One region of the Agrobacterium sp. GW821-FHT14E08 genome, then DNA from elsewhere that is predicted to be linked to it. Evidence: predicted binding sites of a transcription regulator. Region 1 holds the regulator's gene; each other region holds the start of a gene.
The links. Region 1 encodes LexA, which represses DNA repair genes until DNA is damaged. Its sites were predicted from a motif close to TGTTCNNNNTGTGTTCNG; they were not measured.

Region 1 (8,037 bases):
ATAGGCGCAAAAAAGCCCGCCGGAGGGCGGGCTAAGAATGGCAGCGACGTCAAAAGAACCCTCGTCATGCCGGACTTGATCCGGCATCCAGCCACAGCGCGTCTGCGCTGTGGGGAGAGTCTTTCGCGATCAAGGACTTGATCGCGCTGAACCCCGGATCAAGTCCGGGGTGACGGAATGCGGATGCTACCGCTCGCCCCTGAATGAGCCCGCCGAGGCGGCGGGCCGCATCACAAACCAATACCGCCGGAATTACCCGCGCAGGATCGAACGGCCGGCGTAAGCGGCCTGCGGACCCAGCATTTCCTCGATGCGGATCAGCTGGTTGTACTTTGCGAGCCGGTCGGAACGGGCAAGCGAGCCGGTCTTGATCTGACCGCAGTTCGTCGCAACAGCGAGATCGGCGATGGTGGAATCTTCCGTCTCACCCGAACGGTGTGACATGACGGCGGTGTAACCAGCCTTGTGTGCGGTCTCAACCGCATCCAGGGTCTCGGAGAGCGAGCCGATCTGGTTGACCTTGACGAGGATGGAGTTTGCAACGCCCATCTTGATACCATCACGAAGGCGAGCGGAGTTGGTGACGAAAAGATCGTCGCCGACCAGTTGGCACTTGTTGCCAATAAGATCAGTCAGAGCCTTCCAGCCGTCCCAGTCGTCTTCAGCCATGCCGTCTTCTACGGAGATGATCGGATACTTGGCGACGAGTTCAGCCAGATATTCGGCCTGCTCGATCGGCGAACGGGTCTTGCCTTCGCCTTCATAAACGTAGTTGCCGTTCTTGAAGAATTCGGTTGCGGCACAGTCGAGACCGATGAACATGTCGTCGCCCGGACGGTAGCCAGCCTTTTCGATCGACTTCATGATGAAATCGAGTGCTGCCGGCGCGCTTTCCAGACCCGGCGCAAAACCGCCTTCGTCGCCAACATTGGTGTTGTGGCCCTGTGCAGACAGTTCTTTCTTCAGCGTATGGAACACTTCAGAACCCATGCGCACGGCTTCGCGGATGTTTTCCGCACCAACCGGCAGGATCATGAATTCCTGGAAATCGATCGGGTTATCGGCATGCGCGCCGCCATTGATGATGTTCATCATCGGAACCGGCAGAAGATGTGCGTTCGGGCCGCCAACATAACGGTAAAGCGGCAGGCCGGAGGCTTCAGCAGCAGCCTTGGCAACAGCGAGCGACACGCCGAGGATGGCGTTGGCGCCGATGCGCGACTTGTTCGGTGTGCCGTCGAGAACGATCATCGTCTGGTCGATCTGGATCTGGTTTTCGGCATCGAAACCGCCGATGGCGTCGAAGATTTCGGTATTGACGGCTTCAACCGCCTTTTCCACGCCCTTGCCGAGATAACGCTTGCCGCCATCGCGCAGCTCAACCGCCTCATGCGCGCCGGTGGAGGCGCCGGAAGGAACGGCGGCGCGGCCCATGGAGCCGTCTTCGAGGTAAACATCGACTTCAACGGTCGGGTTGCCGCGGCTGTCGAGGATTTCGCGCGCGATGATATCGGTAATGGCAGTCATGGTCTCTCCCTTGGGAATGGAACAGATATTTTCCGTCGCCTGTCTTAGACGATGGCGAAGAAATTACAATGACGACGGGCGGCAGAAACGGCCCGCCCGCCATTAAAATCGATTGGCACAGACAGTGCCCGCCTCGCCGCTCAGGCCTTGGTGATGGCGTCGAAGGCGAGCAGCTTTTCCAGCAGTTTCGGCATATCCTTCAGATGGACCATGTTGGGGCCGTCGGACGGCGCATTGTCCGGGTCCTCATGGGTCTCGATGAAAAGCCCGGCGACACCGACAGCAACCGCCGCCCGCGCCAGAGTCTCGACGAATTCGCGCTGGCCGCCCGTGGAGCCGCCCTGCCCGCCCGGCTGCTGCACCGAATGGGTGGCATCAAAGACAACAGGCGCGCCGAGCGAAGCCATGATCGGCAGCGAGCGCATGTCGGAAACGAGCGTGTTGTAACCGAAGGAGGCGCCACGCTCGCACAGAAGCACATTCGGATTGCCGCTCTCATTCAGCTTGGCCAGCACATTCTTCATGTCCCAGGGGGCGAGGAACTGGCCCTTCTTGACGTTGATGACGCGGCCGGTTTTCGCGGCGGCGACGAGAAGATCTGTCTGGCGGCTGAGAAAGGCCGGGATTTGCAGCACATCCACCACTTCGGACACGATGGCGCATTGTTCTTCGGTGTGAATGTCAGTCAGAACAGGAAAGCCGAATTCCTTCTTGAGGTCGGCGAAAACCTGCATGGCGCTCTCAAGGCCGATGCCGCGCTTGCCGGAAAGCGAGGTGCGGTTCGCCTTGTCGAAGGACGACTTATAAACGAGCCCGATCCCCAGCTTGTCGCAAAGCTCCTTCAGGACACCGGCGATCATGAAGGCATGTTCGCGGCTCTCCATCTGGCAGGGGCCGGCAATCAGCGAAAAACGCTCTGTATTGGAAAAGGAAACCTTGCTGGCGCCATCGCCGGCGGTGACTTTGAGATTGTTCGTAACGCTCATCATTTTTCCTCGAAGGCGAATGTTACGCCCTGACCGGGTGCTGCTGCCACCACCAGGCGGCCGCCCGCTTTTGCGCAGGACACGCCATTAGCAGCAAGCACAGCTTCTGTCACGGCAAGATCGTGTGACAAAAAGATGACGCCCGCGCCGCGCAATCCGCCGTCGCCCCACTCCCTGGCATCCATGCCATGCCCGCCAAAAACCGGCTTTGCCGCCAATCGGATGCGCGCATTGCCGGTTGCGAAAACCATATCACCATCCGGGGACATTTCACCCTTGCAGCGAAAAACCGTTTCGATCAGCCGCGCCGCATTTCGATCGGCTCCTGAAAACAGAACGATCTCGCTGAGGCCGAGAACCCCATTGGCATGGCGCTCCAGTGCCGTGCGATCGCCCGGCAGCACCTGAAGCCGCTGACAGCTGAACGAAAAGAAATCCGCAGCCGTCCCGCTTGCTGCTGCAAAAGCAAGCCGGAATGCCGCCTCGCTTTGCGAACCGTCCGGCATTCGAACAGGCCGCGAAAATTCAAAGATATCGCCCGCCGAAAGGCCGGAGACCGCAAATCTCTCATGATCGGCAAAGGCATCCCCGGTTCGGGCTACCAGAGCGGAAAATCCCTCCCTGCCATGACCCTGCCGGAAGGCTTGATCCCTGCCTGTGAACACATCGCCACGGTTCACGGAGGCATTATATTTAGCCGGATCAGCAATTGCCAACGGCTCCAGATAGGTCCCATCGGTGAAAAAAACGCATGCATTCTGCGTGCCGAAGGGATGAAGAGCCTCCGGCGCAACCGTGAAGCCGAGGTCTTCATAGCGCTTTTCCGCAACGGCAAGAGCCTGCACGGGCAAGACGAGATGATCGATGCAATAGGGTTTCGTCATTGTCATTCCTGCTGGCGGCGCGACAGGAAGCCATGCTGCACCGGTTCGAGGCGAAGAAAAGCACAATTTCGTGCGATGAGGCAAATCATCAAAACAACAGATAGCAGCTTCACGAAATTTTAGGGGATTGCGGAACACATATGGAACATATAGTGTTCGTTCTGTATTTGTTTCGCGATCTCCACTACGATTCTCAAGGGTGTTTTCCTCATGCTCACGCGCAAACAGCAGGAATTGCTTCTCTTCATTCATGAAAGAATGAAAGAGTCCGGCGTGCCGCCCTCCTTCGATGAAATGAAGGACGCACTCGATCTTGCCTCCAAATCCGGCATTCACCGGCTGATCACTGCCCTCGAAGAGCGCGGTTTCATTCGCCGGCTACCTAACCGGGCACGGGCGCTGGAAGTCATCAAGTTGCCCGAGGCCTACGCGCCGGGCGCAAGGCCGCAGCGCGGCTTTTCGCCGAGCGTCATCGAAGGCAGCCTCGGCAAGCCGAAGACGCCGGAACCGACCCCTGCCCCCAAGGCACCAGCCAATGATCTCGGTGGCGCCGTTACCGTGCCGGTCATGGGCCGTATCGCCGCCGGCGTGCCGATTTCCGCCATCCAGAACAACACCCACGACGTTGCCGTGCCGGTGGATATGCTGGGCACCGGCGAACATTACGCGCTTGAGGTCAAGGGCGATTCGATGATCGAGGCCGGCATTTTTGACGGCGACACCGTCATTATCCGCAACGGCAATACAGCCAATCCGGGCGATATCGTTGTGGCATTGGTGGATGACGAGGAGGCGACGCTGAAGCGCTTCCGCCGCAAGGGCGCCTCCATCGCGCTCGAGGCTGCAAACCCCGCTTATGAGACCCGCATCTTCGGACCGGATCGGGTGAAAATCCAGGGCAAGCTGGTTGGGTTGATCCGCCGTTATCATTGACCCGATGGACGGGATGTCATCCGGTTTTCGACAGGCGTCGTCTTGATGATGACGCCTGTATGAGAGGTGAAGACTGCCTGAAGCATGGCATAATTTGGATACGCACGGTGGTATGTGACTGACGCGGGCGATGCCTGATGCCTTCCGAAACTGGCTACAGTTTCATGCTGATTTTCCGTTTTGCTAGTATGACGACATAGGTCTGGCCTGCCGCATTCAGCTCTTGAATTCTCACCAAGCCTTCGCGAAGTTGAATTGCATCGTCGGTCGATTGGTGATTTTTCAGCTGTCTCCGGACGGTGATATTTGCGAAGCGTTGCCGTCCATGCCCTCCCCTTATCATTCATCAATACGGCTTATGGGAGCCATGGATTATTTTCGATATTCCACGGACGCCCGGCAGGTATAAAAATGCGCGTCATATCCGGGAGATACGCCATGTACGATCTTTATATAGCGAATAAGAACTATTCTTCATGGTCGTTGCGGCCGTGGGTGTTGATGCGCACGCTGGGTATCGCGTTCACCGAAAAACTCATTCCGTTCGGTGAAGGAATTTCCTTCTCCTCCTTTTCGCCAACCGGCAAGGTGCCGTGCCTTGTCGATGACGGCTTCATGGTGTGGGAAACGCTTTCGATCGCTGAATATCTTGCTGAAAGACATCAGGGTGTCTGGGCGAGCGACAAGCAGGCACGGGCCTGGTCACGGTCGGCGGCAAGTGAAATGCATGCCGGCTTTTCTTCGCTGCGCAATCTCTATCCCATGTCTGTCGGCATCAGGGCAAGACCGAAGGGCGGGGATGCCGGGCTTGCCGCCGATATCAAGCGCATTGATGCGCTGTGGAGCGAAGGCCTTGAAAAATTCGGTGGACCATATCTCGCCGGCGCGAAATTCACGGCGGTCGACGCCTTTTTCTGCCCGGTGGCGTTCCGTTTCCAGAGCTATGGCGCCGATCTTTCACCCGCGGCCAGGAGCTATTGCGAAAGGCTGCTCGCCCTGCCCGCGATGCGTGAATGGTACGAGGCCGGTTTGAAGGAAACCTGGCGTGACACGGCGCATGAAGAAGAAATTGGCGGGATCGGCGACGTGATCGAAGATCTGCGCGCCAGGGCATGATGAACCACGCTGGCGGCTCACTCTGACGTCGCCAGCAGCCTGTTGACGGCCTCAGGCACCTCATGATCGAAACGGCCGCTTTTCCAGTCGTAATAACGATGTTCGCTCCACGGCCTGTCCGTTCCAGATATTGCGGCGCGCAGCCGTTTTACCACGCCTGCCTGATCCATATTGGCAAAATCTATTTCCACTGAACCGATACGTCGCAATATGTCTCGATTGAGAAGCAGCGCCCCGGAGCGGCACTGTGAAAACGAAGTTCGGCGGGAAACGATGACAATATCGGCGATATCACAGGCTGTTCCGGCAAAGCGGCCATCCTCCAGAACGATGATCCACTCGCCGCTGCCGGCGCGGGCCACGCACCATATGTCTTTTCTGCAGGTGAAGACCCCAGCCTTGGCATCCCTCAGCGCCGCCGTCATCTCTTTCGTCACCGCCGCCATCTCTTTGGGTGGGAGTTTCGTTTTCGGCGCCAAGCCGGCAGTGCTTACCCGAACCTCCGGCTCCACTACTATTGGCGGCACGGGTTTTTCCGGCAGCAGCAGCGCCCTTTGCCACTGGCCATACACAAAGTCCGGTGGCCGCGCTCTTGTCGTGAAGACCTTGCCATCCTCCAGCATGGCCACCAGCTGGCCGTCCTCGTGCACCAGGAGATGAGGCGGATAACGGGGGGGCAAAGCTGACAGGCCGAAGGCGAAAATCAGGACCGGTATACCGAGAAGGGCAAGCCGGCTGCGCAGCAAAGTCAGCAGCAGGAAACCCGCTGTGGCGAGACCGATAAACCACCCATGCGGCCGCCCCGTCGCCGCGCTGCCACCCCATGACGCCACCTCATTGGCGACCTCGATGACAAGAGCCATGCCATAACCCATGATCTTCAGGAAAGGCGCATCGAGCCCGAAGGGCATCAGCAGCATCGCGAGAAGACCGAACGGCATGACGATCAGCGACATCAACGGCATGGCAGCCAGATTGGCGAAAAGTCCATAAGTGGTGACACGATGGAAATGTTCGGCGGAATAGATCGCCGTCGAAAGTCCGCCGATCAGCGATGTCGTGACAACACCGCCAATGACGGCACCTGCCATTTGCAGCACCGTCATCCAGCCGGGCCTGCGCCCGACCAGCAACCGATCCCGCTCGGTCCGCCAGCGGTTCCAGGCGGCATAGGCAGAAACAAGCGCTATGGTGGCCGCAAATGACATCTGGAAACTCGGCCCCATGATTTCCGATGGCGAGAAAGCCAGAATGACCAGAGCGGAAAGGGCAACATTTCTCAGGCTGAGAGACGGCTGGTCGAAAAGAACTGCGATCAGCATCACCGACATCATCAACCATGCGCGTTCGGCGGAGACGGCAAAACCGGAAATGAGGTAATAGGCGAGTGTCATCAGCAGTGCTGCAAAGGCCGCGATCTTCTTGACCGGCCAGCGCTGCGCAAAGCCCGGAAACAGGCTGAAGGCCAATCTCAGGCCAACGAAGAAAATGCCTGACGCCAGCGCCATGTTGAGCCCGGATATCGCAACGATATGGGCAAGGCCGGAGAGCCGCAAAGCCTCCATCGTTTCCGCCGAGATCGCCTGTCTCTCATCGGTGACGATGGAGGCGGCGAAAGCGCCGGCATCACCGCCGATGGTGGAGCGGATACGTTCCGCAATGGCGCTGCGAAGTCCGTAGAGCCACATATCCGCCCATTCGAGCCAGCCCGCCTCGGCCTTGATGTCCCCTGCAGGTGACGGAAGCGTCTGCGGTGGCTTATAAAAGAAACCGGTGGCGCCTATTCCCTTGAAATAGGATGCGAAGGCAAAGTCGTTCAATCCCGGCAAGGCGGGGCCGGACGGCGGCGAGAGGCGCACTTTGCCGCTGATGGTGGCGCCCAGTGCCGCCGGTTCACCCCTGCCGCGCGATAGCACGGAAATCATCTGTGGCGGACGAGACAAAACCGGCGCCGCCGTCGCGGTCAGCCGAACCACATATCGCCAGGAACCGCGCGCATCAACCTCCCGGCGCGCAACCGTGCCGGTGAGGGTGGTGGTGACGGGCGTATCCAGCACCACGGTTCCGGCCCGCCGGGTTTCAAAATCGGCCAGAAGCATGCCGAGCAAAACAAAAGCGCAGAGACCGCAAGCCGTCGACATGAAGCCGGGGGTATATCTGACGAGGAGCGCCAGGCCCGCGACAAGCAAAAATGCAATCGCCAGAACGGATGACGCGGGCGTGACGTCGAGAGAAAACCACAGAACTGCGCCGCAGCCGATGAGAACGGGAATAAAAAGAAAATCATGGCCAAAAGCGCGCTCTTCGGCGACCCATATGGCAATTTTTCCAGTGACAGAGTTTTTGAGATTTTGCCGGGGAATAATGGCGGGCGTGCCATATGTCGCAATGTCGCTCGTCCGACGAAGGGGAAGCAGAATATCCCGCGTGCCGGGCAAGTCGCCCTGCAACGTTTCGGCATACCGGAAATGCTGTTTTTCCCCTTGACCAAGCAATTTGCGCCGCCCCTTGCCGCACCGGAAACAGATTTGCAGGCACGCGTGAGGGATTGCAATCCTTTCCTTTAACCCTGCGTTGACCGAGATTGAATT
Region 2 (8,037 bases), 550 kb from region 1:
TGCATGGAAAACGCGGCATAGCCGTCCCGCGCAAGCATGGCGAAGGCGTGCTCGACAATCTCACGCCGGCGTAATTCCTTGCTCTCGCTGCGCATCGGCATTCCCTTGACAAAAACCGTACAGATACGTACGGAATATCCGTACGATAGCGTACGGATATTATATGGAGATTTTCATGTCCAGCTCATTTCTGCATGACATAAAAACAAAGCACTTTCCCGCACTGGAAATGGCAAGGAAACCGGTATGCCTTGCCCTGCGCCTGTTCGCGCCGCTCAGTCTTGGCATCATGGCCGGTTTTTTCTTCGCCTTCAGCAATCCCGTCATGATGGCCTTCCATGAACTGGAAGCGGATATTTTCATACAGGCGTTCAACGGCATCAATATCAGCGTCCGCAACAGCGTTTTCTTTGCGGCCTTCTTTGTTCCGCTCGCCGCTCTTCTCGGCGCAGCCCTTGTCGATCGCAACAGCCGGCTGCTGTGGGTGTCGGCCCTGATCATCTACGCGGTTGTCGTGATCCAGACCCGTATGGTCAATGTGCCCATCAACGAGTTTTTCAAGACGGTTTCGACTGACGCACCGAATGACTGGCAGGAACTGCGTGACCGCTGGGCGCTTTCAAACCTCGTCCGCACCGTGCTTACCACCATCGCCTTTTTTCTCGCGCTGCTCGCCGTGACAAGACATGGCGAAAGACGCCCGGCCGCTTGACCCGCCTCACACTCGCTGCACATCCAACACCTCATGAAAGCCCACACAGCCTGATGGGTGGCATGAAATGTCCAGGAAACAAGAACCCGGAAACCCGGACGCAACGCCGGGTTTCTTTTTTTGTTCACAGTATCTTGATTAGACGTTGCACTAGGCGCAAACTTCGATTCCGCACCGTGCCGCGGCCAGCATAACAATAAGACAAAGCTGGAACAGCATTTACTAACATATAACTTGCCCGGCACAGTCAAATTTCATCGCAGCGTCAGCGCAAACTTAAAAGACGCGCGAATGATGCTGCGGACTATAAAAACGCACAGTGACAGCAAGAAATCCGCATCGGTTTCTCATGATGCTTGGGCGATTTTGCTTGGGGAGGCAAAGCCATGAGTGAGTTGATCTTCTACACCAATCCCATGTCGCGCGGTCGCATCGCGCGCTGGATGCTCGAGGAAGTCGGCGTTCCGTATAAAACGGAAATACTGGGCTTCGAAACCTCGATGAAGTCGCCCGCCTATCGGCTGATAAATCCGATGGCCAAGGTTCCCGCCATCAAACACGGCGATACCATCGTCACCGAGGCGGCGGCAATCTGCGCTTATCTTGCCGATGCCTTTCCCGGCGCCAACCTCGCACCGACGCCGAAGGCACGCGGGCTCTATTATCGCTGGATGTTCTTCACCGCTGGCCCGCTGGAAATGGCGGCCAGCATGAAGGCAATGGGTTTCGAAGTGCCAAAGGAAAAGCTGCGCATGGCCGGCTGCGGCAGCTATGCGGACGTAATGAACACGCTGGAACGCGCCGTCAGCGAAAACCGTTTCATCGCCGGCGACCTCTTCACGGCGGCGGATGTCTATGTCGGTGCCCATGTCGGCTGGGGCCTGCACTTCGGCACGATCGAGAAACGCCCGGCCTTTATCGACTACATGTCGCATCTGACCGATCGCCCGGCCTTCAAGCGGGCAGCCCAGCTGGATGAAGAAGCCGCGAAGGATTTACAGGCAACGGGATAAACCACCCGCCCCTGTTGCAACGACTGAACCATAACCGGTCCGGACCTCGCTTGTCGGACCGGTCCTGGCAACGGATCACGCCCCGGATTGGCTAAGCGGCTCTCCGACTTCTATCGCATGCCCATCCGGATCGTAAAAGCGAAACACCCTCTGTCCCCAGGCCTGCCGCTCGAGAGGATGGATAAGCTCCACATGCGGTGCGATATTTCGAAAAGCCGCATCGACATCCGCATGTTCGAAATAAAGCAGCATGTTTCGTCTGCCATAGGGTTCCTCCGTAGCCTGCGATGTCCGCCAGACCGTCTCCTCAAGCGACCGCCCCTCATGGATCGCAAAGCCGCTTTCAAAGAGAACGAAGTTCCCGAAATCCTGCAATACCGCCAGGCCGATCCTGTCACGATAAAACTCTTTGGAGCGGCTAATATCGCGCACGAAAGGAATGGGATTTACAAAACGCATTGCATTCCCTCCGCCATGTCCCCGGCGCTCAACATTCCGCGCCCTCTGCTCCCAGCCCTTGAGGACCGAAACAAAAAGGCGGGGTAAAACCCCGCCTCTTCAATTCTTCCAGATCATGCCGCCAGCGCTGCGGCCACCGCTTCGATGGCCTCCTGCGCCTTGGCGCCATCAGGGCCGCCGGCCTGCGCCATATCGGGACGTCCACCACCGCCCTTGCCGCCAAGGGCTGCGGAAGCGGTGCGGACAATGTCGACGGCGCTGAAACGGGCGGTCAGATCTTCGGTCACGGCAGCGACAGCACTTGCCTTGCCATCATCGGAAACGGCGATCAGCAACACGACGCCGGAACCGAGATTGGCCTTGGCTTCATCGGCAAGACCCTTGAGGTCCTTGGCGTCGATGCCGGACAGGGATTTTGCGAGGAAATTGACGCCCGCAACCTGCTGGACATCATTTGCACCGGCATCCGAAGAACCGCCACCCATGGCAAGTTTCCTGCGGGCATCCGCAAGCTCGCGCTCCAGCTTCTTGCGTTCGTCTAGAAGGCCCTCGACACGCGACAGCACATCGCCCGGCTGCACCTTAAGCGACGAGGCCAGCGCCTTCACCCGCTCATCCTGCTCGGCAAGATAGGCAAGCGCACCCTGCCCCGTGACGGCTTCAAGACGGCGCACGCCCGCACCGACGGCGCTTTCGCCGAGAATGCGAATAAGGCCGATCTGGCCGGTGGCCGCAACATGGGTGCCGCCGCAAAGCTCAACGGAATAGGGACGGTTGGCCTTCGCCCCCTGCACGCCGGTGCCCATGGACACGACGCGAACCTCATCGCCGTATTTTTCACCGAACAGCGCCATCGCGCCCTCGGCAATGGCGTCGTCAACGCTCATCAGGCGTGTGACAACCGGCGAATTCTGCAGCACGATCTCGTTTGCCATTTCCTCAACGACCTTCAGCTCCTCGGCCGACATCGGCTTTGGATGCGAAACGTCGAAGCGCAGGCGCTCGGGCGCAACCAGCGAACCCTTCTGGGCCACATGGGTGCCGAGCACTTCGCGCAATGCCTCATGCAGCAGGTGCGTGGCGGAGTGGTTGGCGCGCAGACGCGAACGACGCTCATGATCCACCGTCAGCTGCACGGCCTCTCCAAGCTTGAAGCCACCCTTGGAAACGGCGCCCGTATGAACAAAGAGACCTTCGCCCTTCTTCTGCGTATCGGAAACGGCAAAGGTGCCATTGTCGGACGAGATCACGCCGGTATCACCCATCTGGCCACCCGACTCGCCATAAAACGGCGTCTGGTTGACGACGATCTGCACCGTCTCGCCATCGGCGGCGCTGTCAACCGACTTGCCATCCTTGACGATCGCCTGGATGACGCCTTCGGCGGTTTCCGTGTCATATCCCAGGAACTCACTCGCGCCGAATTTTTCCTTCAGCTCGAACCAGACGGTTTCGGTCGCCTTGTCGCCGGAGCCGGCCCAGTGCGAGCGAGCTTCCGCCTTCTGGCGCTCCATGGCATCGGTGAAACCGGAAATATCGACACCGATTTCGCGGGCGCGCAGCGCGTCCTGCGTCAGATCGAGCGGGAAGCCATAGGTGTCATAAAGCTTGAAGGCGGTCTCGCCGTCCAGCATGTCGCCCTTGTGCAGGGTCGAGGTCGCGTCGGAAAGCAGCGAAAGGCCCCGTTCCAGCGTCTTGCGGAAGCGGGTTTCCTCAAGTTTCAGCGTCTCGGAGATCAGCGCCTCGGCGCGGACGAGTTCCGGATAGGCGCGGCCCATCTGCTGCACCAGCGCCGGCAAAAGCTTGTAGATCAGCGGCTCGCGCGCGCCGAGAAGCTCGGCATGACGCATGGCGCGGCGCATGATGCGGCGCAGAACGTAACCGCGACCTTCGTTCGACGGCAGAACACCATCGGCGATCAGGAAGGCGGACGAGCGCAGATGATCAGCGATGACCCGGTGGCTGGCGCGCTTTTCGCCTTCGGCCGGAACGCCGGTCGCCTCGACGGAGGCGGAAATCAGCGCGCGGAACAGATCGGTGTCGTAATTGTCGTGTTTGCCCTGCAACAGCGCGGAAATACGCTCAAGACCCATGCCGGTATCGATCGACGGGCGCGGCAGGTCGATACGCTCTTCCTTCGTCAGCTGCTCATATTGCATGAAGACGAGGTTCCAGATTTCGATGAACCGGTCGCCATCCTCTTCCGGCGAGCCGGGCGGGCCGCCCCAGATATGATCGCCATGGTCGTAGAAGATTTCCGAACAGGGACCACAGGGACCGGTATCGCCCATCGCCCAGAAATTGTCGCTGGTCGGAATGCGGATGATGCGGTCGTCGGAGAAACCGGCAATCTTCTTCCAGAGGTTAAAGGCCTCATCGTCGGTGTGATAGACGGTGACCAGCAGACGGTTGCGGTCGATGCCGAATTCCTTGGTGATCAGGTTCCAGGCATGCGTGATCGCCTCTTCCTTGAAATAATCGCCGAAGGAGAAATTGCCGAGCATTTCGAAGAAGGTATGGTGGCGTGCCGTATAACCGACATTGTCCAGATCATTATGCTTGCCGCCGGCGCGCACGCATTTCTGCGCCGAGGCGGCCGTGGAATAGGGACGGCTTTCGAGACCGGTGAAGACGTTCTTGAACTGCACCATGCCCGCATTGGTGAACATCAGTGTCGGATCGTTGCGCGGCACCAGCGGGCTGGAGGGCACGACCTCGTGTCCGTTCTTCTTGAAGTAGTCGAGAAAGGTCGACCGAATTTCATTCACACCGCTCATGCCCACACACCGCTCACAGCTGGAGTCCATCATTGCCATCGGAAACGATGGCTTTATTGCAAAATCACTGGCTTTTATCGTTCGCACCCTGCCCTGTCCAGCCATGGAGGCGAAGCAAGACATATAGGCAAATAAAAAGGGCCACGCGAAGAAAAATCGCACGACCCTTTTTGATCTATACAAGTTCATGGAAGTCTGCGGGCGGCGATGCCCGAGACTTCACGGAAAGGCATCAGCCTTCGTCGCTGCCGTCGTCGCCTTCGCCGGCGTCCGGGCCGCCATTCTGCAGGAAGCGGTCGGCGATCAGACCGGCATTCTGGCGCAGCGCCAGTTCGATCTCATTTGCCGTTTCCGGATTGTCACGCAGGAAGGTCTTGGCGTTTTCACGCCCCTGCCCCAGACGCTGGCTGTTATAGGAGAACCAGGCACCGGATTTTTCGACGATGCCGGCCTTGACGCCGAGATCGACAAGCTCGCCGGTCTTGGAAACACCCTCGCCATACATGATGTCGAATTCCACCTGCTTGAAGGGCGGCGCCATCTTGTTCTTGACGACCTTCACGCGGGTCTGGTTGCCGACAACCTCTTCGCGTTCCTTGACGGCGCCGATGCGGCGGATATCGAGACGAACCGAAGCGTAGAATTTCAGCGCATTGCCGCCCGTCGTCGTTTCCGGCGAACCGAACATGACGCCGATCTTCATGCGGATCTGGTTGATGAAGATCACCATGCACTTGGACTTGGAGATCGAGGCTGTCAGCTTACGCAGCGCCTGGCTCATCAAACGCGCTTGAAGACCCGGCAGGCTGTCGCCCATCTCGCCTTCGATTTCGGCCCGCGGGGTCAGCGCCGCAACCGAGTCCACGACCAGCACGTCAACGGCGCCGGAGCGCACCAGCGTATCGGTGATTTCCAGAGCCTGCTCGCCCGTATCCGGCTGCGAGATCAAAAGGCCCTGCAAATCCACACCGAGCTTGCGGGCATAGACCGGGTCGAGCGCATGCTCGGCATCCACGAAGGCGCAGATACCGCCCTTCTTCTGGGCTTCCGCAATCGTCTGCAATGCCAGCGTGGTTTTACCGGAGCTTTCCGGACCGTAAATCTCAACGATACGCCCCTTCGGCAGGCCGCCGATACCGAGCGCAATATCCAGGCTGAGCGAACCCGTCGAAACGGTCTCCACCTCAACCACGTTTTCATTGGAACCGAGCTTCATGATCGATCCCTTGCCGAACGACCGTTCGATCTGGGAGAGCGCCGCTTCCAGTGCCTTGCTTTTATCCACCGATTTATCCTCTACGAGACGCAAAGAATTTTGTGCCATCCGAACCACCTTTAGGTTATTGAAGCCGCACAGGCAATGAAGCAGTATGGAAATGGTATGTACTCTATTTGTTCTCATTCCGCAAGGCTGAGCCAGCACATTGAAAACAAATAGGGATAAGTCGTTTGTTCTGCTTTCGTTTTTCCGTGCGCGGCCCATCGCCGCAAACCGGATGCGAGGTCAGGAAGACACCATTTTAGGCCGAATCGTCCGGTCTTTCCATCCGCCAGAGAGGGAAACGCAAGCGTGAAGAAAATACTCGTTCTGGGCGGCGCGCATATAGACAGGCGCGGCATGATCGAGGCGGAAACGACGTCCGGCGCCAGCAATCCCGGCTCGTGGATGGAAGAGGCCGGCGGCGGCGGTTTCAATGCGGCCCGCAATCTCTCCCGGCTGGGTTTTCAGGTCCGCATCATTGCCCCGCGCGGTGGCGACGTCACCGGCGAAGCCGTGGCGGAGGCTGCACGGCAGGCGGGCGTGGAAGACACGCCCTTCACCTTCCTAGACCGCCGCACGCCGAGCTACACCGCCATTCTGGAGCGTGACGGCAATCTGGTCATCGCGCTTGCCGATATGGACCTCTACAAGCTCTTCACCCCGCGCCGCCTGAAGGTGCGTGCCGTGCGCGAGGCGATCACCGCGAGCGACTTTCTGCTCTGCGACGCCAATCTGCCGGAGGATACGCTGACGGCGCTCGGCCTCGTTGCCCGCGCCTGCGAAAAGCCGCTTGCGGCCATCGCCATTTCGCCCGCCAAGGCGGTGAAGCTGAAAGGCGCGCTCGCCGATATCGATATGCTTTTCATGAATGAGGCCGAGGCCCGCGCCCTGACGGGGCAAACGGCCGCCAATGTCCGCGACTGGCCGGAAATCCTGCGCAAGGCCGGGCTTGCCGGCGGCATCGTCACCCGTGGCGCCAGTGAGGTCGTCGCCTTCAAAGGGACGGAAACGGCGATCCTCCACCCACCACTGATCCGCGAGGTCAAGGACGTAACCGGCGCCGGCGACGCCATGGCCTCCGGTTATCTCGCGGCGATCGCCGGGGGCAAAACGATCGCAGAAGCATTGCGGCTGGGAGCCGCGGCGGCGGCTATCACCGTGCAATCGCCCTTCGCCACCGCCCAAGACCTATCAAAAGACAGTGTCGAGGCCATGTTGGGGCTTGTCCCCGAAGCCGAAATGCTGGCATGAACCCGTTTTAAGAACCTGGAACAGACAGAATGACCCGCCCCATCTCCCCGCTCCTGCCCATCGTTTATTCGCAAGAAGTCGCCGCCGCCAAGCAGCGCGGTGCGCCGATCGTGGCGCTCGAATCGACCATCATCACCCATGGCATGCCCTATCCCGGCAATATCGAGATGGCCGAAAGCGTCGAGCAGATCATCCGCGATCAGGGGGCTGTTCCGGCAACCATCGCCGTCATTCACGGCACCCTGCATATCGGCCTTGAGAAGAACCAGCTGGAAGCGCTGGCAAAGACCACCGACGCCATGAAGGTCTCGCGCGCCGACATCGCCTTCGCGATTGCCGAGCGCCGCACCGGCGCCACCACGGTGGCCGCCACCATGATCGCCGCCGCCCGCGCCGGTATCCGCGTTTTCGCCACCGGCGGCATTGGCGGCGTGCACAAGGGCGCGGAAGAGACCTTCGACATCTCCGCCGATCTGACCGAGCTTGCGAAAACCGGCGTGATCGTCGTCTGCGCCGGCGCCAAGGCGATCCTCGATATTCCGAAGACGCTCGAGGTTCTCGAAA
Region 3 (8,037 bases), on a different contig from region 1:
GAAAGATCGACATAAAGCGTATCCGTAAAGGCCGAAACCGGGGAGGTGAGGCCTTCGAATTCGCCGATCACCACCCGGCCGGTCGCGCCCTTGAGGTCGATCAACGGCATGTCTTCCTTCGCCGTGTGGGCAAAGGCGGGGGCGATTTCTTCCATATGGTCTGGCAGGGCAAGCCAGGTCTGCAAGCCGGACATGGAAAGCGGGTGGCCGCGCAGGTTTTCCGGCGTGCGTTCCGAATGCACGATGCCGCGCCCGGCCGTCATCAGGTTGATGTCGCCGGGGCGGATGACAAGCTCGGTGCCGAGACTGTCGCGATGCTTGATTTCGCCGTCGAACAGATAAGTGACGGTGGAAAGCCCGATATGCGGATGTGGTTTGACGTCGAGCGCCTCACCGGCCTTCAGGATCGCCGGGCCCATGCGGTCGAAAAAGATGAACGGTCCCACAAGCCGCCGCTGCCGGGTCGGCAGGGCACGGCGCACGGCAAAGCCACCAATATCGCTGGTGCGGGGAATGATCAGGTTTTCGATGGCATCGCAGGCAAAAGCATCACCCGCGACGGGATCGTTACCGGGAAAGAAGGACATCGCAAGCTCCTCGTATCGTCTGGCGGGAGTTTAGCATAACCGAGGGGGAGGGGAGCATCGCGATATCGAACGCAGCGTCAACGATCCTTGTTAACACGACATTGTGAGAACACCTTACGGACGGGGAGAGTTTTCAAACCTCTCCTCCGTCATCTTCGGGCTTGTCCCGAGGATCTAAACACGTCAAGAAAATCAATGCATTGCAGATCCTCGGGACAAGCCCGAGGATGACGTCGAGTGTTTGAATCAGGAGGTGGCTGCCTTATCGAATCACGTCCAAACGCTCCCGCTAAACGCAGTCATTCCCCGTCCAGCGGCTCCACACCCTGCGGCTTGCCCGCACGATCGAGGCGAATCTTCTCGATTCGCTTTTCGGCAGCGTTCAACAGCGTTTCGCAATGCTTCTTCAGGGCTTCGCCGCGCTCATAAATGGCGATGGATTCGTCCAGCGCCACGTCTCCGCGTTCCAGGCGAGCGACAATGCTTTCCAGCTCGGCGACGGCTTTTTCGAAAGAATAACCGCTGACATCGGCTGTGTTGGCATTTTCCGTCATGTTCAACCCTTCATCATTCTCAAAATATGCATGGCTGCCGATTCCGCCAGCCCTTCCAGATCATAACCGCCTTCCAGCAGGCTGACGACCCGGTTCGATGCGTATTTATCCGCCATTTCCAGAAGCCGGCCCGTTGCCCAGTCGAAATCCTCGCCCACCAGATTGATCTGCGCCAAGGGATCGCGGTGATGCGCGTCGAAACCGGCGGAGATGAGGATGAGATCGGGCGAAAAATCGGCAATCGCCGGCAACACGCGGGATTTGAAGGCCTCGCGGAAATATTCGCTGCCGGTGTTGGGCGAAAGCGGAGCGTTGACGATATTGTTCTTCACGCCAGTTTCGTTTTTGTCGCCGCTCCACGGGTAAAGCGGCATCTGGTGGGTGGAACAGAACAGCACGGATGTGTCGTTCCAGAAGATATCCTGCGTGCCGTTACCGTGATGCACATCCCAGTCGATGATGGCGACGCGCTCCGCGCCGTGCGCCTTCTGCGCATGGCGGGCGGCAATCGCCACATTGTTGAAAAGACAGAAGCCCATGGCCTTTGCGGTTTCCGCATGGTGGCCGGGCGGGCGGGCAGCGACGAAGACATTGTCGGCCGCACCCGTGAACACGTCGTCCACCGCCGCCATGGCAGCACCGATGCCGGTCAGTGCCGCCTGCAGGCTTTTTTGCGAAACGTAAGTGTCGGCCTCGACGCGGTTGATCTCGCCATCCTCTTCGGGGATCTGCCGCATGACAGAAAGCAGATGCTCCTCCGGATGCGCCAGCAGCACCGCATCCTCATTGGCCTGCGGCGCTTCAATCCGTTCCAGCCGCTCGAAATTCGGATGTTCGAGCGCGATGTTCAGCGACCGCAGGCGGTCTGGCCGCTCCGGGTGGCCGGGAGGCGTGATGTGCTCCAGGAAGATCGGATGTTCGTATAAACGCGTCGCCATTCTTTTCCTCCCGAAGAAAGTCTGTTCAGACGCGCTGCGGCAGAAGCGGATAACCGGCCATCACGGCGCGGCCGGCAAGAGCGGCAAGCACGGCCTTCAGCGCATCGCCCGGAATGAAGGCGAGCGAACCCATGAAGGCCTTTTCGAAACCGAGCCCGACGACCAGCGCCAGATAGGTGATGCCGAAAGCATAAAGCACGACCACGCCACCGATCAGGCTGGCGACGAAAAAGCCGATGCCCTGTGTGAGAGCAGACTGGCCGCGATTGACGAGTTTTTCCGAGAGCGTGCCGGTGACGAAAACCGCCGCGATCCAGCCGATCAGGAAGCCCGTGGTCGGCGTGGTGAAGATGGAAAGGCCGCCGCGTCCGCCCGAAAGCACCGGCAGGCCGATGGCGGCAATCAGGATCGTCAGGAGAACCGCCAGCGTACCGCGTTTCGCGCCCAGCACGACGCCGGCCAGCATGACACCGAGCGACTGCGCGGTGATCGGCACGGGGATGAAACCGAGCGTGATCGGCGGCAGAAGCCCGAGTGCGATGATGATGGCGGAAAACAGCGAAATCAGCACAAGGTCGCGGGTCGTCATGGCTCGGAAACTCCGGATGGTTATCTGGCCGTCAGCTTTGGCCTCTGAAACCGCGCGCGTCAATGGCGTCGGCAATGGCATCGGCATCCTTCAACGTCATAATGACGAGCGGCACGATGATGGTGGCCATCCGCACGGGCAGGCCGCGTGCCCGGTGCGCATCACGCACCGCATGGTAACGATTGACGATTTCAGGCACGAAACGCACGACGAGCCCGACCGAGAGCCCGATATCGGCGGCCTTCACCAGCCCCAGCCTTTCCAGCGGGGCGGCGGCAAGTGCGATCTCGTCCATGAATTGCGAGATGCTGACGGTGATGGTGACGGCGGTGGCAAGCAGCGCCAGCGCCGTCAGCCGCAAAAGATTGACACTGGCATCATGGGCAGGAAGCAGGAGATAGCTGAAGGCGGCGACGAGGAAGATGGTCAGCATCACCGGCCGCAGCCGCAGGCCGATATCCTTGAAGGGCAGCCGCGTAGCACCCAGAATGAAGGCGGCCAGAACCGTCGCGCCTGCGAGAACCAGCAGATCGCGGGTGAGGAACAATGCGATGCTGAAACCCATCAGCGTCACGAGCTTGAGGCGCGGCGAGACGCGGTAGAGCCAGCCAGCGCCTTCGACATGCAGCGATTTCATCGCGATGCCACCTCCAGATAGCGCGCCACCGCTTCTTCGGGTGCGGCGTCGGCCACTAGCGCGCCTTCATGGAAAACCAGCACCCGGTCGAAACCCGCAACCAGCGGCAGATCGTGGGTGATGACAACAAGCGCCTGCGACAGCGTCGCCATGGTTTTTTCCACGATCGCACGGTTTTTGAGATCGAGCTGGTTGGTCGGCTCATCGAGAATGAGGATTTGCGGTTCGGTGACCAGAAGCGCCGCCAGCGCCGCCAGCTGCAATTCGCCGCCGGAAAGCTCATGCGCGCGCCGGTCTTCCAGGTGAGCGATGCCGAGCCGGGCAAGGACGGCTTTGACTCTGGCGTCGGTTTCCGCTCTGCCGAGACCGAGCCGTTTCAGCCCGAAGGCGACATCGTCGCGCACGATTGGCAGGATGATCTGGTTCTGCGGATTCTGGAAGATGAAGCCGACCGCCTGCAAGACCGCCTTGGCGTCGCTCACGGTGTCGAGACCGTTCACCGAAACCTTGCCCTCGCTCGGTTTGTTCAGCCCGTTGATCAGCCGGGCAAAGGTGGTCTTGCCGGAACCATTGAGGCCGATCACGCCGATGCGCCGTTCCGTCAATGTCAGAGACAGCGGCTGCAGGGCCTGCCGGCCCTCGAAAGCGACACCGGCGGCGTCGAAACGGATTTCCAAGCTTACATCCTCGCGCTCGTTTTCCGGTTCTATACCCCGTCATCAACAGAAGTGAAACAAGGAACAAAAAAAGAACATTGCAATCCTGAAAAAGCCGTCATACCTTCTGCTCCATGGTGATCAAGGTTTCAAACGAAGCGGCAAGACGAATTTTTCTGGCGCGGCAGGGGCTTTCCTCGCCGCCCGGCAAGGCTCTTTCCAAGAGCGACCTGCTGCAGCTGATAACCGATATCGGTTTTGTGCAGGTGGACAGCATCGGCACGGTGGAGCGCGCCCACCATCAGATTATCTTCTCCCGCAACCAGACCTACAGGCGTGATCATCTGACCACGCTTTTGGAAAAGGACCGGGCGCTGTTCGAGCACTGGACGCATGACGCTTCCATCGTGCCGACGGAATTTTATCCCTATTGGAAGCACCGCTTCCGCCGCCGCGAGCCGATCATTCAGGAGCGCTGGCGCAAATGGCACGGCGAGGGCTTCGACGCCGCTTTCGGTGAAACGCTGGAGCGCATTGCGGCAACCGGCCCGGTTCTGGCGCGGGAGCTGAAGGAAGAGGGGCACCAGTCCGGCGGCTGGTGGAACTGGCATCCGTCCAAGACCGCACTCGAATATCTCTGGCACACCGGCAAGCTCGCGATTGCCGGCCGCGTAAACTTCCAGAAGGTCTATGATCTCGCCGAACGGGTGATTCCCGGCGAGCATCATGAAACCGAGGTAGAACATGCCGAATTTGTCGACTGGGCCTGCCGTGAGGCGCTGAAGCGGCTGGGTTTCGCCACCCATGGCGAAATCGCCGCCTTTTTCGATCTCGTCACCCCGCAGGAGGCGAGGGACTGGGTCAAAAACCATCGCGATGAACTCTGCGAGGTTTCGCTTCTTGCAAGCGATGGCGACACTGCCCGCCCGTCCTATGCCTTTGCCGATTTCACCTCCGACCTGACCGACGTGCCGGAACCCTCATCCCGCGTCCGTGTCCTCAGCCCCTTCGACCCGCTGCTGCGCGACCGAAACCGCACGGAGCGGCTGTTCGGCTTCTATTATCGCATCGAGGTCTTCGTGCCCGAGCCGAAACGGCAATATGGCTATTACGTCTTCCCGCTTCTGGAGGGTGACAGGCTGATCGGCCGCATCGACATGAAGGCGGATCGCAAGCGCGGCACGCTGGATGTGCGTCGCCTGTGGCTGGAGCCGGGCGTGCGCGCCTCGGCTGGACGGCTGGAGAAGCTCGACGCGGAACTGGTGAGGCTGGCGAAGTTTACGGGTGTTGAGAGCGTGAATTATCTGGAGGGCTGGCGGGAGGAAAACTGAGGTTTTTTGCTCGATTGATTGCAAGACAGGGCACGCAGACACAGCGTTCCTGATCCGTGATGCCGGATTGTCGCGCGGCGTTGCGGCATATTTCTTCTCCCCGCCGGGGAGAAGGTGGCCCGAAGGGTCGGATGAGGGGGCAATGGCAGCGATATGCGGAGAACTTGCCCCCTCATCCCGCTGCCGCGGACTTCTCCCCGACGGGGAGAAGAAACAAGCGGAACCCGCTCGCCTCACACTCGCTAAGTGAAGCTAGACTAGCCCCCAAAAATCAGCAGATGTCCGTCGCCGAAATCTTGATGCCGAATCCTTCGAGCCCGACATAATGGCGCTCACGCGTCGTCAGCAGCTTGATGGAGCTGATGCCGAGGTCTTTCAAAATCTGCGCGCCGAGGCCGATTTCCAGCCACTCATTTTCGCGCGAACGGGCCTGTGCATGCGCTTCGTCGGGTTCGCGCGCCTTGCGCCGTCCGGCCACCTGGCCGACACCGACGGAGCCCTCGCGCAGATAGACGATGACGCCGCGGCCTTCCTCGGCAATCTTCTGCATATAATGGCGCACCGGCTGGCGGTCGCCGAACACGTCGTCGGCGACGTTCTCGGGATGAAGGCGAACGGGAATATCGACGCCATCGCGGATATCACCGAAAATCACCGCCATATGCTGCATCCGGTCCCAGGGCAGGGAATAGGTCTGCGCCTTGGCCGGCCCGAAGGGCGTTTCGATGGTGAAGGAGGATTCCATCTCCACCAGCGTTTCCTTGCGCTGACGATAGGCGATGAGATCGGCGACGGAAACCTGCTTCAGCTGGTGTTTTTCCGCAAAAGCCGTGACCTGCGGCCCGCGCGTAACGGTGCCGTCATCATTGACGAGTTCGCAGATGACGCCGATCGGTGGCAGGCCCGCCAGCTTGCAGAGATCGACGGCCGCTTCGGTATGGCCGGAGCGCATCAGCACGCCGCCTTCGCGGGCAATCAGCGGGAAGATATGGCCCGGCCGGGTAAAATCGGCGGCGCCAACATTGGGGTTGGCGAGGTTGCGCACCGTCAGCGTGCGGTCATCGGCAGAAATGCCTGTCGTGGTGCCGTGCTTGAAATCGACGCTGACGGTAAAGGCCGTCGTGTGGGCGCTGTCGTTTTCCGCCACCATGGCATTGAGGTTCAGCCGCTTGGCCTCCTCGCGCGGCATGGGAGCGCAAACGATACCGGAGGTGTGGCGCACGATGAAGGCCATCTTTTCCGCCGTGCAATGAACCGCGGAAATAATCAGATCGCCTTCATTCTCGCGGTCGTCATCATCGGTCACGACAACGATCTCGCCGGCTTCGAAAGCGCGGATGGCGTCTACGACACGTTTCTGGTCATATGCCATTTCAGAAATACCTCAGCTTAGCCGGCCGGTCTGGCCGCGATCTCGCAAATAATGGTCAGCAACGGTGCAGGCGATCATCGCTTCGCCGATCGGCACGGCGCGGATGCCGACGCAGGGGTCATGGCGGCCCTTGGTGCGCACGTCCACATTGTTGCCGTCGGTATCGATGGACAGCCGTTCCGTCAGAATGGAGGAGGTGGGCTTGATGGCGAAGCGGGCGATGACAGGCTCGCCGGTCGCGATGCCGCCCAGAATGCCGCCGGCATGGTTGGAGAGGAAGATCGGCTTGCCGTCATTGCCCATGCGCATCTGGTCGGCATTTTCCTCGCCGGAAAGCTCGGCCGAGGCGAAACCTTCGCCGATCTCCACGCCCTTAACGGCGTTGATCGACATCAGGCTGGAGGCGATATCCTGATCGAGCTTGGCATAAATGGGTGCGCCGATGCCGGCCGGAACCCCTTCCGCCACCACTTCGACAACGGCGCCGATGGAGGAACCCGCCTTGCGGATGCCGTCGAGATACTCTTCCCAGACCGGCACCATCGCGGCGTCAGGGCAGAAGAACGGGTTCTGGTCGACCTGATCCCAGTCCCAATTGTCGCGATTGATTTTGTGCTTGCCGATCTGCACCAGCGCGCCGCGCACATTGAGGCTCGGCACCACCTTGCGGGCGATCGCGCCGGCCGCGACCCGTGCTGCGGTTTCGCGCGCGGAAGAACGCCCGCCACCACGATAATCGCGAATGCCGTATTTCAGATCGTAGGTGAAATCCGCATGGCCGGGGCGGAACCGTTTGGCGATCTCGCCATAATCCTTCGAACGCTGGTCGGTGTTTTCGATCAGCATCGAGATCGGCGTGCCGGTGGTTATCATCGTCTCGCCGTCCTCATCCAGCATCACGCCGGAGAGAACCTTGACGATGTCATCCTCGCGGCGTTGGGTCACGAAGCGGCTTTGGCCGGGCTTGCGCTTGTCCATCCAGTGCTGCACCTCGGCAAGCGTGAAGCGGATGCCGGGCGGGCAACCATCCACCACGCAGCCCAAGGCGGGCCCATGGCTTTCTCCCCAGGTGGTAACGCGGAAAAGATGACCGAAGCTGTTATGCGACATATTTCTCAAGACCGGAAAGCAGGGCCGACCTGCGGACAGGGGCCGTTTAAAACAAGCGGATTTGTCATAGTGGAAAATCGGAGCAAGGCAAAAGCCTTTCTTTCATCGCAGGCCCGATAAGAAGGTGACATACCGTTCACGAAGCGCGACAGCCGCAGGGCGACACACATAACCACGGAGAATAGAAGCCGCCGGGCAAATGATTCGGTCTGAACCCCCGGGTTTTGGGAGATGACGAGAGTATAAAGATACCGGCGTTTTCC
Region 4 (8,037 bases), on a different contig from region 1:
TTACCCGCGTCCGGGTGCGCAATAATAGCAAAGGTGCGGCGGCGGGAGACCGCCTCGGCAAGTGTTTCGGCCATCTGACAAATCCTGTGGAATTGCGGGGTATCTAGCGTTTCAGGCCCGCTTTTGCAATTGACCTTGCCGCGATCTCGGCAAACTAATGCCCCATGACCGTTCAAAACGACAATAGACCCCTCCTCCGGCTCGTCCGTCTCGCCAATGGCGCAGACCTCGAATTGCCCTCCTATGAAACCCGTGGCGCGGCCGGCATGGACCTGCGCGCGGCGGTACCCTTAGATGAACCGCTGACCATCAAACCCGGCGAACGGACGCTCGTGCCGACAGGCTTCGTTTTCGAAGTTCCGCAAGGTTATGAAGCGCAAATCCGCCCCCGCTCCGGCCTCGCCATCAAGAACGGCATTACCTGCCTCAATTCCCCCGGCACGGTGGACAGCGATTATCGCGGCGAAGTGAAGGTCATTCTCGCCAATCTGGGGCAGGATGATTTCGTCATCGAGCGCGGCATGCGCATCGCCCAGATGGTGATCGCTCCCGTAACGCAGGTTGTCGTCAGTGAAGTAACCGAGACATCCGAGACAGCACGCGGCGCCGGCGGTTTCGGTTCGACAGGGATCTGACCAGCAGGCCTTCATGATCCGATTGTTTTTACCCGGCGATTTCGCTATGGATTTAGCGGATTTCCGGGAAAGACGACCATGACGCTGACGACCCTGCTTGCCTATGCCACCGCCCTCTTCATAGCCGCCGCCATTCCTGGTCCCGGCATGACGGCAATCGTGGCGCGGGCGCTGGGATCGGGCTTCCGGGAAACTTTCTTCATGGGCCTCGGGCTGGTGCTGGGCGACATGATCTACCTGACCGGCGTGATATTGGGCCTCGCCTTTGTGGCGCAGACCTTTCAGGAGGCCTTCATGGTCCTGAAATTCGCGGGCGCGGCCTATCTCCTCTACATCGCCTGGAAGCTCTGGACCGCCGGCCTTTTGCCGCAGGACCTGAAGGCTAAAAAGAGCACCAGCATGTCCATGTCCTTCCTGTCCGGCCTGCTGATCACGCTTGGCAATCCCAAAACAATGCTGTTTTACGTGGCGCTGGTGCCGACGCTGATCGATATCCGCATGATCGGCCCTTCGGAATATGCGACACTTCTCGCCATCACCTTCGTCGTGCTGATGGCGGTTCTGCTGCCTTACATCCTGCTCGCAGCCAAGGCACGTAACCTCCTGAAAAGGCCGAGTGCCTTGACGATTCTCAACCGCACCGCGGCCGGTATTCTGGCCGGAACGGCGACCATGATCGCGATCCGCAGCACCTAAAATAAATTCGTGCATTTGGCTGTTTTATCGTGAAATTTTTCCATTAAACCAGCCATATAAGGATGAACGTTCGCTAGATTGACGCGACGATTGCTCCTATTCTGCCGCTCAAATCTTGCGGTCACTATTCTGTGGCCTTCATACAGGAGAGCATCATGCCCGAAGCCAGAAAGCCCGGACGCGGACGCGTCTATTCCTCCATCACGGAAACAATCGGCGATACGCCGATCGTGCGGCTGGACAAGCTGGCGAAGGAGAAGGGCGTGAAGGCCAATCTTCTCGCCAAGCTCGAATTTTTCAATCCCATCGCTTCCGTGAAGGACCGCATCGGCGTCGCCATGATCGAGGCTCTGGAAGCGCAGGGCAAGATCACCCCCGGCAAGACGACGCTGGTGGAGCCGACATCAGGCAATACCGGCATCGCGCTCGCCTTTGCCGCCGCTGCCAAGGGCTACAGGTTGATCCTGACAATGCCGGAGACCATGTCGGTCGAACGCCGGAAAATGCTGGCCCTGCTGGGCGCCGAGCTGGTCCTGACCGAAGGCCCCAAGGGCATGAAGGGCGCAATCGCCAAGGCGCAGGAACTGGCAGAAACGCTGCCCGACGCCATCATTCCGCAGCAGTTCGAAAACCCCGCCAATCCGGATGTTCACCGCAGGACGACAGCCGAAGAAATCTGGAACGATACCGACGGCACGGTCGACATTCTGGTCTCGGGCATCGGCACAGGCGGCACGATTACCGGCGCGGGCCAGGTGCTGAAATCCCGCAAGCCGGAGGTAAAGGTCATTGCGGTCGAGCCCGCCGACAGCCCGGTGCTTTCCGGCGGCAATCCCGGCCCCCACAAGATTCAGGGCATCGGCGCAGGCTTCGCCCCCGCTATCCTCGACACCGGAATCTATGACGAGATCGTCACTGTTACCAATGACGAGGCTTTCGAAACGGCCCGTCTGGTGGCGAAACTGGAAGGCGTGCCTGTCGGTATCTCTTCCGGTGCTGCGCTGGCGGCGGCGATCAAGGTCGGCGCGCGCGAGGAAAATGCCGGCAAGAACATCGTCGTCATCATTCCTTCCTTCGCGGAACGTTACCTTTCGACGGCGCTTTTCGAAGGGCTTGGGCTTTAAGCCACGCCTTCAGGCGCGGCGTGATCGCGTGCCAGATTAGCAAATATTCCAATGTGCCGCTGGCCCCGCTGGCGGCACATTGATTTTCAGGCGGTGCACAAATGGCGGCCTTTTAGTGCACATCCGGTTTAGACGGAGTCGCCGAGCTTACTCTAGCTCTTTGTTTTCACGCATTTTACGGACTTAGAACCACTTCGCACTTTCCCCGGAAATGCTCTAGGCTGCCGCCGTCAGCCTTTCGCCTGCGATGCGATAGGACACGGCCTCCGCGACATGGATGCGGCCGACCGTCTGTTTGCCATCCAGATCGGCCAAGGTACGGGCAACCTTGAGAATGCGATGATAACCGCGCGCGGAAAATTTCAGCCTCTCGGCCGCGTCGCGCAGCAATTGCAGCCCGGACGCATCCGGCTCGGCATATTTTTCTATCAGGGTCGTCGTGCAGCGGGCATTCGTGCGAATGGCGGCAAATCCCGCCGCCGCATAGCGTTCCTGCTGCGCAAGGCGCGCCCGGGCGACACGGGCGGCCACCATGGCACTCGGCTCGGCCGCCACGGGCCGAATGAGATCGGTGGCGGAGACGGCGGGAACCTCGATGCGGATATCGATGCGATCCAGCAGCGGGCCGGAAATGCGGGCCTGATAATCCGTCACACATCGCGGGCCGCGGGCGCAGGTGAAACCCGGCTCTCCCGCCATGCCGCACCGGCAGGGATTCATTGCCGCGACGAGCTGGATTTCCGCCGGATAGCTGACGCGGTGATTGGCCCGCGCAATGATGCATTCGCCCGTTTCCAGCGGCTGGCGAAGCGCATCCAGCACCTGCGGTGAAAATTCCGGGAACTCATCGAGGAAAAGAACGCCGTGATGGGCAAGCGAGGCCTCGCCCGGTTTGGCGCGTAATCCTCCGCCAATCAGCGCCGCCATGGTGGCGGAATGGTGCGGCGTGCGAAACGGTCTACGATCCGACAGCTTGCCGCCGGACAATTGGCCGGCGATGGAATGAACCATGGATACTTCCAGCAATTCCGCCGCCTCGAGCGGCGGCAGGATGGAAGGCAGGCGCGCCGCGAGCATGGATTTGCCCGACCCGGGCGGACCGACCATGAGCAGATTATGGCCGCCGGCCGCCGCGACTTCCAGCGCCCGTCTCGCGCTCTCCTGCCCCTTGATATCGGCAAGATCAGGCAGATTGACGGGATTGGCCCGGATGGCGGGCGTGGGGCGGGACAGGAGCTGGGTGCCGCGAAAATGATTGGCGAGCGCAATGAGGCTACGCGGGGCGAGAATATCGATACCGGCTCCGGCCCAGGCTGCCTCCGGCCCGCTTTCGGCCGGGCAGATCAGTCCCTTGCCAAGTGCATTGGCGCCAATGGCAGCAGGCAGAGCGCCCGAAACCATACCGATGGTGCCATCGAGATTGAGTTCGCCGAGAACCACATATTTTGCCAATGCTTCCGCCGGTATGGCCCCCAAAGCGGCCATGAGACCCAGAGCAATGGGAAGATCGAAATGCGACCCTTCCTTCGGCAAATCGGCAGGGGCCAGATTGATCGTGACTTTTTTTGCCGGCAGCGCCAGACCCGAGGCATGCAGGGCGGCCTGCACCCGCTCCCGGCTTTCGGCCACCGCCTTGTCCGGCAGGCCAACGATCTGGATTCCGACCCTTCCGGGTGCGACCATGACCTGCACCTCGACCGGCACACCCTCTATGCCCTGAAATGCAACCGTATTGACCCGTGCCACCATGGCCTGCCCCCGCAAACCGGCCACGACATCAGAGCTTCATGCTCCATGGCGCGCCACCCACAAGCAACGTGCCACGCAGCAAAGAATAAAACAAGAACATCAAAGGAACAATTTCACGCGATCGGTGTATTTTAGTTGCACCGAGTTGTACGCATGGAACAAAGGGAGGCCGGTGGCGCGCCTCAGAATTCCTGCGCTTCGCGCTTTTTCTCGATCGCGTCCCACAACAGGCTTGCAACATCGGCACCGCCGAATTTTTGCACTTCTCGAATGCCGGTCGGCGAGGTGACGTTGATTTCCGTCATATAATCACCAATCACATCGATGCCGACAAACAGGAAACCACGCTCGCGCAGGGCAGGACCGATGCGGCGGCAGATTTCCTTTTCGCGCGCCGTCAGTTCCGTCGGTTCCGGCCGGCCGCCGGCATGCATGTTGGAGCGGGCATCATTTTCCGCCGGCACGCGGTTGATTGCGCCAACCGGCTCGCCATCCACCAGCAGGATACGCTTGTCGCCCTTGCGAACATCGGGAAGATATTGCTGGGCGATGTAAGGCTCGCGGAACATCTGGCCGAACATTTCCAGCAGCGAGGAAAAATTGCGGTCATCGCGTGCCGAATGGAAGACGCCGGCACCACCATTGCCGTAAAGGGGCTTGAGGATGATATCGCCCATTTCATTGCGGAATCTGGCGATCTCGGCAACGTCCTTGGTGATCAGCGTTTTCGGCATCAGATCGGCGAATTCGGTGACGAAAATCTTTTCCGGCGAGTTGCGGACCCAGGCGGGATCGTTGACCACCAGCGTTTTCGGATGAATGCGTTCCAGCAGGTGGGTCGAGGTGATGTAGGCCATGTCGAATGGCGGATCCTGGCGCAGATGGATGACATCCATGGTCGACAGATCGACACGCTCCGGCGCGGAAAGCGAGAAATGGTCCCCCTTGATGTCGCGCAGCTCCATCTGTTCGACGGTGGCGTAAATCTTGCCGTCGCGCATGGAGAGACGGTCAGGTGTGTAGTGGAACAGCCGGTATCCGCGTGCCTGCGCCTCAAGGCTCATGGCGAAGGTGGAGTCACCGGCGATGTTGATGCCGGAGACATGATCCATCTGGATCGCGACGTTTTTGATCTTCGCCATGCGCATGTTCCTCTTGCAGCATGCGGACGCTTTGCCGGTCCGCCGTGCCCATTGCCTCGTCTTTTCCCGATTCCCGGCAGGACCGGAAGTGACCCGGAAATGCTTCAGAAAACCCTGAAGATGTAGGGCAGCGACCATTCAAACGCAACTGCTGCGAGGGGTACTTTTTGTGAGTTTTATTGAACCTTCACAATTCAGCCGACGACGCCCGGCAGGCTCGTCGGCCGGAAGGTTTTATCGTTTCAGGCCGCGAGCTTGTAGGATCGACCGGCAAACAGCTTGTTCTTGACCCGGTAGGCCAGAGCCAATGCCGTGGGAAACGGGCGGCGCATGAAAGCGACCTTGCGGACATATTCATCCACCCGCCAGGTGGCCCAGGTTCCCGCACGAAAATATGCGACATCGCCAACCCGCAGGATGCTGACCGAGCCGTCTTCGGCGGTCACATGCACCTCGCCTTCGAGAATATAGACGGTCTCGTCCCAGCCGAAGAACCAGCGGAATTCACCCGCCGTGCAATCCCACATGGCGGTACTGGAGGCGCGGTCGCCGCTTCTGGAGTGATCCGCCGCGCGCGCCTGGGGATTACCGGAAATAATCCAGTCAGGGTTGATGGGGGCCGGCTGAAGCCGCAGATCCGTGCACGATGCGCTGACGACACTTTCGTCCTTTGCCCGGCGCAAAGAGGCCGGCAATATCGGCACCGAGCGGATCGCCATGGTTGCCGCCGTCGCGAACATCATTTTGAAAGACATGCCAGAAAACCCCCGTGAGATATTGGAGGTCTTCTATCACCGGGATCGTAACAAACCGGTTTTGACAATCGGCGCAATTTTAGCCATCGCGCCGATTTCTCGCGATATAGTCAGGCCGTTGCCAGTTCAGACGGCTGCACCACAGCTTGCTCCGCCTTGCCGGAAATCCGCTTGCCGGTTTCGCTGGAGAAGAAGTGCAGCTTCTCCGGGGATATGGCGACCGACAGGGTAGCAGGAACCTCAACCTCGGGCGAAAACGCCACGGTAAGGTTCTGATCGCCGATCATACCATGGATGAGACGCTGGGAGCCGAGCTCCTCGATATAATCGACGCGCAGCACGAAACCCTGCTCGCCTTCCGCCGCCAGACGGAAATCTTCCGCCCGCATGCCGACCGTGACCGGACCGGAGGTCGGCGCGAAACCGCCAAGCGAGACCAGCGACGGCCCGATGGCAAGGCCATCCCCGTGCAATTCGCCGTTCAGGAGGTTCATGGCGGGAGAGCCGATGAAGCTCGCAACGAAGGTGGAAGCCGGGGTGTGATAAACCTCGAGCGGCGCGCCGATCTGCTCGATGCGGCCACCATTCAGCACCACCAGACGATCGGCCAGGGTCATGGCTTCCAGCTGGTCATGGGTGACATAGATGGAGGTTGTGCCAAGGCGCTTCTGCAGGCGCTTGATCTCGCCGCGCATCGAAACACGCAGCTTGGCGTCAAGGTTGGACAAAGGCTCATCGAACAGGAAGGCCGCCGGTTTGCGCACAATGGCGCGACCCATGGCGACTCGCTGCCGCTGACCGCCGGAAAGAGCACGCGGCTTGCGGTCAAGATAAGGTTCGAGCTGCAGCATGCGGGCGGCCTCAGCAACGCGCGCATCAATCTCCGCCTTCGGCGTCTTGCGGTTCTTCAAGCCGTATTCCAGGTTCTGCCGCACCGACATATGCGGATAAAGCGCATAGTTCTGAAACACCATGGCGATATCCCGGTCGGCCGGATCGACCTGATTGACCAATCGGTCACCGATCTTCACCGTGCCTTCGGAGATATCCTCAAGCCCGGCCACCATGCGCAGAAGCGTGGACTTGCCGCAGCCGGAGGGGCCGACGAGAACGATGAACTCACCGTCCCTGATGTCGATATCGACGTGATGCACGGCGCGCACGCCGCCATGATAATCCTTGCAGACCTGACTGATTTCTATCGCGGCCATTTCGGTCTCCTTATTTATCGCTCTCGGTGAGGCCCTTGATGAACCAGCGCTGGAAGATCACGACGATCAGCACAGGCGGCAGCATGGCCAGGACGGCAAGCGCGAAAGCTTCGTTATAGTCGGGAATTTGCGAACCGACCCAGACCTGCAGGATCGACTTGATGCCGCGCATCAGGGTGAAGAAACTCTCATCCGTCGTCATCAGCATGGGCCAGAGATACTGGTTCCAGCCATAAACGAACATGATGATGAAGATCGCCGCCATCATGGTACGGGAAAGCGGAATGATGACATCGATGAAGAACTTGACCGGACCGGCACCATCGATGCGGGCGGCTTCCAGCAGTTCCTCCGGAATGGATTTGAAGAATTGCCGGAAATAAAAGGTGCCTGTCGCAGACGCCAGAAGCGGCACGATCAACCCGGTATAGGAGTTCAGGAGCCCGAGTTTGCTCATCACCTCGTAGGACGGCATGATGCGCACTTCGAGCGGCAGAAGCAGCGTGGTGAAAATGATCCAGAAGGCAAGCGTCGCAAAGCGAAAGCGGAAATAGACGATCGCATAGGCCGCCGTCATCGACAGGATAATCTTGCCGACGGCAAAACCGATGCCGAGGATGAGCGAGTTGATCACCATGTTGATGCCGGTGATCTGCCCGGTGAAGCCACCCTTCTGCGTCAGGACCTTTTCATAGGTCTCGATGAAATTATCACCGGGAACCAGC

Region 2: a site for LexA is predicted at 6,344-6,361, ahead of recA (recombinase RecA). Genes of this name have one in related genera too.
Region 3: a site for LexA is predicted at 4,042-4,059, ahead of AC1ROR_RS09505 (energy-coupling factor ABC transporter ATP-binding protein). Genes of this name have one in related genera too.
Region 4: a site for LexA is predicted at 4,297-4,314, ahead of AC1ROR_RS11560 (YifB family Mg chelatase-like AAA ATPase). Genes of this name have one in related genera too.

Annotation. Positions count from the first base shown of each region.
Region 1 is NZ_JBXAPJ010000001.1:833,705-841,741, reverse strand. Features, by position in the region: gene eno (phosphopyruvate hydratase) at 253-1,527, opposite strand; gene kdsA (3-deoxy-8-phosphooctulonate synthase) at 1,668-2,513, opposite strand; gene AC1ROR_RS04080 (VOC family protein) at 2,513-3,397, opposite strand; gene lexA (transcriptional repressor LexA) at 3,608-4,330, shown strand; gene AC1ROR_RS04070 (glutathione S-transferase family protein) at 4,769-5,446, shown strand; gene AC1ROR_RS04065 (ComEC/Rec2 family competence protein) at 5,464-7,836, opposite strand; gene AC1ROR_RS04060 (hypothetical protein) at 7,732-8,013, shown strand.
Region 2 is NZ_JBXAPJ010000001.1:1,387,865-1,395,901, forward strand. Features, by position in the region: gene AC1ROR_RS06860 (TetR/AcrR family transcriptional regulator) at 1-95, opposite strand, end outside; gene AC1ROR_RS06865 (anthrone oxygenase family protein) at 176-712, shown strand; gene AC1ROR_RS06870 (glutathione S-transferase family protein) at 1,099-1,725, shown strand; gene AC1ROR_RS06875 (VOC family protein) at 1,801-2,184, opposite strand; gene alaS (alanine--tRNA ligase) at 2,298-4,961, opposite strand; gene recA (recombinase RecA) at 5,194-6,285, opposite strand; gene AC1ROR_RS06890 (carbohydrate kinase family protein) at 6,532-7,473, shown strand; gene AC1ROR_RS06895 (pseudouridine-5'-phosphate glycosidase) at 7,503-8,037, shown strand, end outside.
Region 3 is NZ_JBXAPJ010000002.1:141,690-149,726, reverse strand. Features, by position in the region: gene AC1ROR_RS09530 (pirin family protein) at 1-587, opposite strand, end outside; gene AC1ROR_RS09525 (exodeoxyribonuclease VII small subunit) at 887-1,141, opposite strand; gene AC1ROR_RS09520 (histone deacetylase family protein) at 1,144-2,079, opposite strand; gene AC1ROR_RS09515 (biotin transporter BioY) at 2,105-2,668, opposite strand; gene AC1ROR_RS09510 (energy-coupling factor transporter transmembrane component T family protein) at 2,700-3,305, opposite strand; gene AC1ROR_RS09505 (energy-coupling factor ABC transporter ATP-binding protein) at 3,302-3,982, opposite strand; gene AC1ROR_RS09500 (winged helix-turn-helix domain-containing protein) at 4,096-5,292, shown strand; gene ribB (3,4-dihydroxy-2-butanone-4-phosphate synthase) at 5,564-6,664, opposite strand; gene aroC (chorismate synthase) at 6,677-7,774, opposite strand.
Region 4 is NZ_JBXAPJ010000002.1:585,828-593,864, forward strand. Features, by position in the region: gene AC1ROR_RS11540 (peptide chain release factor 3) at 1-74, opposite strand, end outside; gene dut (dUTP diphosphatase) at 165-635, shown strand; gene AC1ROR_RS11550 (LysE family translocator) at 714-1,331, shown strand; gene cysK (cysteine synthase A) at 1,487-2,455, shown strand; gene AC1ROR_RS11560 (YifB family Mg chelatase-like AAA ATPase) at 2,672-4,204, opposite strand; gene gshB (glutathione synthase) at 4,387-5,346, opposite strand; gene AC1ROR_RS11570 (cupin domain-containing protein) at 5,589-6,101, opposite strand; gene AC1ROR_RS11575 (sn-glycerol-3-phosphate import ATP-binding protein UgpC) at 6,212-7,312, opposite strand; gene ugpE (sn-glycerol-3-phosphate ABC transporter permease UgpE) at 7,323-8,037, opposite strand, start outside.